DNA from 3 places in the Salinicoccus sp. RF5 genome. Region 3 is predicted to be linked to each of the others. Evidence: riboswitches for the same ligand, from Rfam matches in the RefSeq annotation. Region 3 holds a riboswitch; each other region holds the start of a gene.
The links. A riboswitch is a leader RNA that binds a small molecule or an ion and turns the genes downstream of it on or off. The one in region 3 is predicted to bind thiamine pyrophosphate.
Positions count from the first base shown of each region.

Region 1: linked by a shared signal. The riboswitch ahead of thiD (bifunctional hydroxymethylpyrimidine kinase/phosphomethylpyrimidine kinase) and the one ahead of LLU09_RS05190 (ABC transporter substrate-binding protein) in region 3 are both predicted to bind thiamine pyrophosphate.
Region 2: linked by a shared signal. The riboswitch ahead of LLU09_RS04455 (Ykof family thiamine-binding protein) and the one ahead of LLU09_RS05190 (ABC transporter substrate-binding protein) in region 3 are both predicted to bind thiamine pyrophosphate.

Region 1 is NZ_JAJGRC010000001.1:453,595-456,870, reverse strand. It holds gene LLU09_RS02550 (chromate transporter) at 1-761, opposite strand, end outside; TPP riboswitch at 946-1,045, shown strand; gene thiD (bifunctional hydroxymethylpyrimidine kinase/phosphomethylpyrimidine kinase) at 1,226-2,032, shown strand; gene thiM (hydroxyethylthiazole kinase) at 2,025-2,810, shown strand; gene thiE (thiamine phosphate synthase) at 2,810-3,276, shown strand, end outside.
Region 2 is NZ_JAJGRC010000001.1:843,128-846,403, forward strand. It holds gene LLU09_RS04445 (SDR family NAD(P)-dependent oxidoreductase) at 1-92, opposite strand, end outside; gene LLU09_RS04450 (AEC family transporter) at 253-1,176, opposite strand; TPP riboswitch at 1,368-1,464, shown strand; gene LLU09_RS04455 (Ykof family thiamine-binding protein) at 1,545-2,129, shown strand; gene LLU09_RS04460 (VOC family protein) at 2,175-2,600, opposite strand; gene LLU09_RS04465 (DMT family transporter) at 2,747-3,276, shown strand, end outside.
Region 3 is NZ_JAJGRC010000001.1:993,899-997,174, forward strand. It holds gene LLU09_RS05175 (LCP family protein) at 1-604, shown strand, start outside; gene LLU09_RS05180 (DUF2538 family protein) at 617-1,081, shown strand; gene LLU09_RS05185 (GNAT family N-acetyltransferase) at 1,092-1,514, shown strand; TPP riboswitch at 1,617-1,715, shown strand; gene LLU09_RS05190 (ABC transporter substrate-binding protein) at 1,824-2,816, shown strand; gene LLU09_RS05195 (ABC transporter permease) at 2,833-3,276, shown strand, end outside.

The DNA.
Region 1 (3,276 bases), 540 kb from region 3:
TCCCGTTCCAGAAGCGGCAGCACCACATGGCCGCCTCCGAAAACGAGCGCACCTGAACGATAGAAGCTGTCGAGCATTGCCATCCACTGATTCGAGGTCGCTTCACGAAGGACCGGAAGCAGAACGAGCAGTGCAAAAAAGAGGGAGAGACATACGTACCCCACACGCTTTGAAATAGGAAAGTGAACGGTATCACCGTCATCTGTCGAGTGATTGCGGTAAAGGATGAATCCGATTATCCCCGCAAGCAGAATGACGCCTACCTGCGTAAAGGCGGTCTGCCATAATAAAGTGATGACGAGCACACCCAGGGCGATGGTCCTGCGCTCGAGATCAGGCGTCAGTTTCTGTGCCATGCCGATGATCGCATGGGCCACGACGACCACTGCAACAACCTTCATTCCATCGATCCATCCTGCATCTTCGAAGCCATAAGTATTGAGCATAAGTGCAAACAGTATGAGTGCGATTACAGAGGGGAGGGTGAAGCCGAGGAAGGAGACCAGCCCCCCGACCAAGCCACCGCGGACGACACCGATTCCGATGCCGACCTGACTGCTTGCAGGCCCAGGGAGGAACTGGCATAGGGCCACCAGGTCGGCATAGGCCGCCTCATCCATCCATTTCCTCCTCCGTACGTATTCTTCATGGAAGTAGCCCAAATGCGCAATCGGCCCACCGAAAGAGGTCAGGCCGAGTCTTGTGGAAACAATCAATATTTCCATCAGCGTTTTTATTCTGCTGTCTGTATCTTCATTCATCCATGCACCATCCTGATCGTTTTCTGGTGTAACAACGCATTGCTTTGCGCAATGCTGCCATCAATAAACTAGCACGGATTACACCAGGGTTCAATAACATTTACAGAAATGACACTTATTCAGTCGGCGGTGATTTATTTGACAATTTAGAAAGTATTCTCTACCATTGGAGGCAACTGAATAGAAACACCACTAGGGGTGCTTTTTTGCTGAGACGGCCGTTCGGCCGATCCCTTGGACCTGATCTGGCTAATACCAGCGTAGGGAAGTGGGTTGGTACGGCATAGACTGTCTACATACTGAACCCGTTTCCTGCGCTGGAAACGGGTTTTTATATTCTATAAGGAGAGGTTATATGCTGACTGAAGAATTGAGGAATGACGCGGAGCCCATCATCGAGGCGATCTATGGTGATGATTTCAACATGGCAGCCACGAAGGAACGCTGGATGGAGGTGGGTGTCCATGTCTAGAATGCCGATTGCCCTGACTGTCGCGGGAACCGATTCCACCGGCGGTGCGGGGGTGGTGGCCGACAGCAAGACCTTTCATTCGAGGGGAGTATACGGTATGGCGGCGGTGACGTCCCTGACCGCCCAGAACACCACCGGCGTACAGGATGTATTCAATGTGCCTGCAGACTTTCTGGAAAAACAGCTTGAAAGCATAATGAGTGACGAGGTGCCCCACGCGATGAAGAGTGGGATGGTCGCAACAGTGGATATGATGGTCGTGCTTGCGAATATGGTGGCGGACTTCAAAATTCCCTTCGTCATCGACCCGGTCATGATCGCCACGAGCGGTGATGCGCTGATGGAGGAGGAAACCATCGAATTCCTGAGGAGCACGCTGGTTCCGAAATCCGTGACCGTAACGCCCAACATCCATGAGGCCGAAAAGATTACAGGCCATAAAATCGGGGGTGAGGTGGATATCAGAAAGGTCGGACGCATCTTCCTTGAGGAACTCGGTGCACACAGTGTGACGATCAAGGGCGGCCATCTGCAGGGGGATGCAGTGGATTATCTCTTCACCCGGGATGATACCGTCATTTTGAGCGAACCGCGTATAGAAACGCAGCACACCCATGGCACAGGATGTACATTCTCTGCTGTGATGACGGCAGAAATTGCGAAAGGAAAGACGCTTGAAGAGAGCTTCCGGCTGGCCAAAAAGTATATTACATCCGCCATCAGAAACAGTCCGGGCATTGGCAAGGGCAATGGGCCGGTCAATCACTTCAGTTTCAGGGAGGAAGAACTGCATGAATAGATTGGAAAGAATGAGAGAAGAGAATCCCCTCGTCATCTGCATCACAAATGACGTGGTAAAGAATTTTACTGCAAATGGGATGCTTGCGATCGGGGCCTCTCCCATCATGAGCGGCGAAATCACAGAGTCGGAGGACCTGATGAAGGCAGCATCGGCACTGCTGATCAACATTGGTACAGCTGACCGGGCAAAGGTCCATCTGATGGATGAGATGATGGAGGCGGCGGATGACAATGGTGTGCCCATCGTTTTCGATCCGGTCGGCTTCGGTGCATCGCGTTTCAGGGTGGATGTCACCGAAGATCTGCTGGCCCGGCATAAAGTGGCACTCATCAAGGGGAACGCTGGTGAGATGCTGGCCCTATCCGGTTCGGAAAGCCGCATGAAAGGTGTGGATTCCGTTGAAAAGACGAACACGGCAGAAATAGCCGAAGCTGTCTACCGGAAGTATGGCGTGCCGGCATTGGTCACTGGAGAGAAGGATGCACTGGCGACGGAGCATGGTGTGACGACGATGGTGAACGGTCATGGCCTGCAGGGAAAGATTACAGGATCAGGATGTCTGCTCGGTGCCATAACGGCTGCATTCATCGGGACTTCTGACACCTTCGAAAGGAACGCGGTTGTGGATGCTGTAAGCTACTACAATCTTTGTGCCGAAGCTGCAGCCGGCAAGTGCGCCATACCGGCACCGGGAAGCTTCATTGCGGGTCTCATCGATGAATTATATCTGAATGACGATACTCTGCTTGAAGACAGCATTGTGGGAGGTTTATGATGGATCGCGAACTTCTCAGGCTCTATTTCATCTGCGGCAGCGAAGATGCTGGGGGTGATGCGGTTCAAACCGTACGTGAAGCGCTGGAAGGCGGTGCCACGATGTTCCAGCTCAGGGAGAAGGGGCAGCATCCACTCGAGGGGGATGCACTGGTCCGTTTTGCTTCAGACATTAAAAGGGTGTGCAAAGAGTACGATGTGCCATTCATCGTCAATGACGACTGGAAACTGGCAGAAATGGTGGAGGCCGACGGTATCCATCTCGGTCAGGATGACATGGCGGTATCGGACCTTCCTGGCTATTTCGATGACAAGATCATCGGGCTGTCTGTAAGGGATCGGAAAGAACTTGAAGTGAGCAACCTGGAAAAGGTCGATTATATCGGTACCGGGCCTGTCTTCACGACATCTTCAAAGGCTGATGCGGGCACAGCAATCGGGGTAGAGGGTCTGGTTGAAATGCGGCG
Region 2 (3,276 bases), 150 kb from region 3:
TTCGCGCCTTTATCCAGGAACGCCTTCGCTGTAGCTAAACCAATACCTGATCCGCCACCTGTTACAATCGCAACTTTATCCTTAAGTTCCAAAATCATTTCCCCTTTCGATGACTCCATCTGATTCACTATACATATACCTCAGCCAGAGATGACTGAAACACGATAAGTGTGTCTAAATTAAGGCAGTTGGACCTTTCAATTGTCATTCACCCGAACACTCAGTGACAGTTAACCCTCCAACCGCCCCCATCTAGAACAGCTGCATGGACAGATAGATGACGAATGTCACGGTGATGCTGCTGAGTACCGTGGAATAAAGGACCACCTGGGCATGGAGTTCCGGTTCGACATCGTATTCGAGTGCAAGCGTCGCAGTATTCCTCGAGGTCGGGAACGCGCTCGCAATGAACAGCGACTGGGCGATGACGCCTTCGATGCCGAGCATGAATATGATGGCCAGGGCGACGGCGGGCCCGATGACCAGCCGCCCGAGTGCACTCCAGGCGATGACCTTGTGGAAGGAACGGATCTCAATCTGTGCGAGCTGCATCCCGAGCAGGAGCAGCGCGAGGGCGGCGAACCCGCCGGCGAGCTGCTCGACAGGCACGCTGATGAAACTCGGCAGTTCGACGTCAATTGCCTGCAGGATGAACGCGGCCGCCAGTGCATAGATGATCGGCAGCCGGAGCAGTTCCCGGAAGAGTTCCACGACGGATTTCGCATTGGACCGCAGATTGTACAGGCCATATGTGAACGTCAGCAGATTCTGGACGACGAGTACGATGATCTGCACAGATACACCCACCGGGTTGGCACTGAATACGAGATGGCTGACGGGCAGCCCGTAGTTGCCGGAGTTCATCAGAGAGACACTGTTCTTGAGCGCGGTCCGCTCCCCTCCGCGAAGGCCGAGCCCCCGGGCCAGCAGTTCACCGACCACCATCATTGCAGTAATGAACAGTACCAGATACAATGCGAGCTGTCCCAGCAGTTCAAAGTCGATGTCCGCTTCATATATGTTCAGGAATACCGCGGCCGGCAGGAAACAGTAGGTGACAAGATTCGCGATCGGACGCAGACGGAATTCGAACTTCTTCTGGAGGATGACACCGACGCCGAGCAGAATCAGGATCGGCAGTATGACATCCAGAAATACAAGGGAGATATATGCCATATCCTCCCTCCTTTCTACTCTCACCCCTATATTCTACCACTTTGCGCAGGGCCCGCTCCAAAGCACTGCCTCTTCAAGCGCTTCCACTTCAGAATATACATCCCGGGACTGATTCCTCTGACGCTCTCCATACCGCTTTACACGCCAGGCCCCAATCCACTATCATGGTAACTGTAATGAAAAACTGCATACCGATGCACTGGGGGCGCCTTAGGCTGAGACGGAGATACCGGACCCTTACCACCCGATCTGGATAACACCAGCGTGGGGAAGTGCAGCATTGTATGTCCGCACCACTCCATACATCCGCTGCATTCCCTCGGGAGTGCAGCTTTTTCATTTCAATAAAAGTCATTGGAGGCATGATTATGGTACAGGAATGCGGAACAGAACGGATTGCAGGCTGCCAGTTCAACTTGAGTGTGATGAGCGATGATTTCGCGGAAGTGATCCTCGGTGCACTGGATCAGGTCGACACATCGAAAGTGTGGAAGGAGACGGATGACGTCTCGACATGTGTGCGGGGTCGGATCGAGCATGTATTCGATGTCGTCCAGGGAATCTATCTTGAGGCAGCCAAGACGGGGAAACATGTCGAGATGAGCGGAACGTTCTCCATCGGCTGTCCGGGTGATTCTTCAGGGGATGCCTACGTGGAGGCATCCCCGGAGCGGTTGAATGCACCTTCAAAAGACATCCAGCAGAAGGCGGGATGCAAGTTCGCCCTCTATCCGATGAATACGACCAACTACATGGATGTAATCTACGAACAGATCGACTTGTCGAAGGAAGCCGGCGTCACGGTGAGCCCAGCCCATTACGCCACGCGGCTCGACGGGACGGTGCCGGACATCTTCAGCGCCATGGAGTCATCGTTTACAAAAGTACAGGAAGCGGGAAGCCACACGACGATGACATTCACGATTTCAGCAAACAGCCCGTCGAACAGCTAGGACGATATGAAGAGGGGAACCCGGCCGGGTTCCCCTTTTTCTGTATCAGATGATCAGCATGTCGTTATCGTCGAATTCCCAGTCCGCGCCATATGCCACTTCCCAGTAGTGGCCGTCTGGATCGGTGAAGTAGCCGCTATAGCCGCCCCAGTCCGTCGGGGCCGCTTCCTTCACAACCGTCCCTCCGATTCTGCCGGCAGTCTTGAGAACCTGGTCCACTTCCGATTCGGACTTCGCATTATAGGCGAGCGTCAAACCATTGAATCCGCCATCAGGCACCGGCTGTCCGGTCTCCTCCGCCAGTTTTTCCAACGGATAGAGTGAGAGCTTCGAACCCTTCATTCTGAAAAATACGATTTCCAGTGCTTCTTCACTGCCAACAAGAGATGCTTCAAATCCAAGCTTGCGGTAAAAGTCGACTGCAGTTGACATATCCTTTACACCGAGTGTAATCAGATTGATCCTGTCCATGGCAATTCCCCTTTGCGAATAGGATGCGTGAGTCCGGAGCATTTTTACACTTCCAATATACCATAAAATGAAACGCGGCGTGTCCTCCGCTTTGCAGCCTGTCTGCTATAATGGATGATCAGATATTTCGACAGAGGTGAAGATGCATGCAAGATCCTGTAAATGAATTTCCTTCAAAGAACAAATCCTGGTGGACCTACCCCATCCTGCTGCTCTGTGTGATCATCTGGGGCAGCAACTTCATCATCGGAAAGGTGCTTGTCGACCACTTCGACCCCTACAGCATCACCGTCATCCGCCTCATTGCCATCAACCTTTTCCTGTGGCTGTTTGCTTCCCGGCACTTCCACATGCCCATGGTCCCCCTCAAAGTGTGGCTGGTGATCATATCTTCAGGCATCATTGGCATTGCTGTGAACCAGTATACGTTCTTCCTCGGACTCGTAACCGCAAGTCCGGTGACTTCGGCACTGATACTCGCGGTCGCCCCTATCATGACAGCCATCCTGACCATCCCAGTCTTCGGGGAACGCAGAGGATTGAAATTCTGGCTGGGTGCACTCCTCGCCTTCGCCGGCGTCTCCCTCAGCACTTTCGACGGCAGTGCCCTCACTTTCGGACTCGGGGAAGGCATCATAGTAATCACCATGCTGACATTCGCCATATTCATGATCCT
Region 3 (3,276 bases):
CGACATCGATTTCAACACGACGCAGGTGCGCGGGGATGACTTCTGGAACCCAGGCAACGGTGCCTACTTCTACTGGGCGAACGAAGAGCATCTGTACGTGCTGTCGAAGACATTGCGCGATGTACTGAAGCTCGATGAACCGGATCCGTATGACCTCATCAATATCCGGCTGTCGGACCATATCGTGCCGTACCAGTTCGTGGACGACTACTACCTGAATGAGTTCGAACCTGAGGGAGAACCATACTTCGTGCAGGAGGGCTACGAAAGCCGGTTCGGTAACGGCTTCAACATCCAGGAGGACAACCCTGAGGACAGCATCGAAGGTGAAGAGAACCCTGAGGAGACGACCGGCGAGGAAGTGACAGGAGAACAGCCGATCCAGGAGGAAGCGACGGGCGAAATCCCAGGTGAGCAGACGACCGAAGAGGACAACTACTGGCCGCCGGAAGACGGCAACGGTTCTGACGGCATACAGGAGGAAAGCACAGAGCAGTTCAACTATGAAGAGGACACAGAGGAATACTATGAGGAGAACACCGGTGAATACTACGACAACGGCACTGGCAGCGCGGACTTGGACCGTGCACAAAATGAATACTAGGAGCGGATTGTGATGCGGAAGACGTATGACAAGGAGACGAACATCAACGAGATGTTCGACTTCCTGGAAGATCAGATCAAGCACAGCGGCGAGCCGAAGATCGAAGATACGTATTTCTATCAGAACCATGAGCACAAGGAGATGTACCAGTCGATCCGGGGCTACTTCAGCGAATCGCAGAAGAATCCGGAAGTCGATGCGGCGTGCTACATCATCGCCCTGCCGGACATCTACAAGCGGATCAACATATTCGAGCTCATCTTCCCGATGGATTGGATCAGGGAGGATGGCCGGCTATCCGAACCGTTCAAGCAGCTCAGACCCCATATCCAGTATCTAGCGCTCGCAGCGGCTGAAGCGAGCGGCATCAAGTTCAACACGAAGCCTGCCCTCTCACTCGGCCTCGAGTACTGGAACCTAGAGCAGTTGAAGATGTTCTGGCAGTTCACCGCCATCCGGCGCAAGAATGCAATGTAAGGAGGATTCCATGGAAATCAAAGTGGCTGACAACAACATCATGTACAACCAGTGCCTTGAAATCAGGAAACGCGTCTTCGTCGAGGAGCAGAACGTCCCGATGGACCGCGAAGTCGATGAATATGAAGACGTGGCGACGCACATCCTGCTCATCGATGACGAGCCGATCGGCACGGTCAGATACCGTCCGGCCTCAGAGGATATGATCAAGGTCGAACGCATGGCCGTCCTGCCCGAGGAGCGCGGCAGGAAGCTCGGTTTCAAGCTGATGGATTTCGTTCATGACCATGCCCGGGAGCATTGCTACAACCGCGCCAAGCTCGGGGCGCAGGTGCACGCTATCGAATTCTACAGGAAGCTCGGCTACACCGTCAGTTCCGATGAATTCGAAGATGCTGGCATTCCGCATGTGTATATGGAGAAGGCACTGTAGACAGTGATCGACACCTGGACGGCATCCTGCTGTCCGGGTGTTTTTAAATAACCGTTTGGACATGAAAAGTGTCCATGATATAATGGATGTGCAAAATGAATAGAAACAGCATAGGGGAGCCGTTACGGCTGAGAAGGTGAATACCTGACCCTTGGACCTGATCTGGATAATACCAGCGTAGGGAATGTGCAGATTATACGGCATCCGTATATCCTGCTGCAGCTCTTTGACGCCTCCAGATAAGGAAGGTGTTTTTTTATACCGTTTTTGCGGTATGGAAAGCACCCCATCTTGAGAGGAGATTTTATCATGAAGAAATTATTGTCCATCTTTATACCGGTACTGCTGCTCGCAGCATGCAGCGGCAACGGGGACGGCGGCCAAACAGAGGATGATGGGCTGACGGAAGTCACCTTCGTACTCGACTGGACGCCGAATACGAACCATACGGGCATCTACACAGCACAGGCGGAGGGCTACTACGAGGAAGCGGGACTTGATGTCGAGATCATCCTGCCGGGTGAAGCCGGTGCGGAACAGACCGTTGCGACGGGCAACGGGGACTTCGGCATCAGTGCCCAGGAGAACGTCACACAGGCACGCCTCCAGGACGTATCGATCGTTTCGCTGGCGGCCATCATACAGGATAATACATCCGTCTTGGCTTCACCTGAGGAATACGGACTCGAGACGCCGTCGGACCTCGAAGGGCACACATATGGCGGATACGGTTCACCGATCGAGGAGGAGACCATCGCGTCCATCATGCAGGCGGATGATGCTGACATCGAGAATGTCGACATCATCAACATCGGCGACACGGACTTCTTCACCGCCGTACAGCGCGATGTCGACTTTGCATGGATCTACTACGGCTGGACTGGCGTCGAGGCGGAACTGCGCGACTTCCCGCTCAACACGATCGACTTCACCGAGTATTCCGACGCACTCAACTTCTACACGCCCGTCCTGATCACGAACGAAGAGATGATCGAAAACGATGCCGAAACCGTCGAGGCATTCACAGAAGCGACGGCTGAAGGCTACCAGCTTGCGATGGACGACCCGGAAACGGCGGCACAGCATCTGCTCGATGCAGAACCGGATCTTGACGAAGAGCTCGTCATGGCAAGCCAGGAGTGGCTGACGGACGTCTACCAGGGGGATGCACCCTACTGGGGCCACCAGGAGCGCGACGTCTGGGAGAACTACATGAACTGGATGTATGAAAGCGGCCTGATCGAATCCGAACTCGACGTCGACCAGGCGTTCACGAACGAATACCTGCCCGGCGGAGAGTAAATTGGAGGAATAGCGAATGCGACGAATTTCATCATGGAGCGTGATTCCACCGCTCCTTGCGATACTGGCCATACTGGTGGTCTGGCAGCTGGCCGTCTCGCTCTTTGACATCCGGACCTGGATTCTGCCGAGCCCGTTACAGATCATACAGGAAGGCATGGAGATCTATCCGCGCCTGTTGAGCCATGGTCTCGCCACAATACAGATTGCGCTCGGGGGATTTGCTCTCGGCGTCGGTGTCGGGCTTCTGCTCGCCATACTGCTCCATCTGATGCCGCGGGCCAAGGAGAGCATCTATCCGCTGATGGTCCTCTCCCAGAATGTGCCCATCATCGCCCTGGCGCCGCTGCTCGTGCTGTGGTTCGGCTTCGGCACACTGCCGAAGATACTGATCATCACACTCGTCTGCTTCTTCCCCGTCGCAGTCTCGCTGATCGACGGGTTCAGGCAGACCAATCCG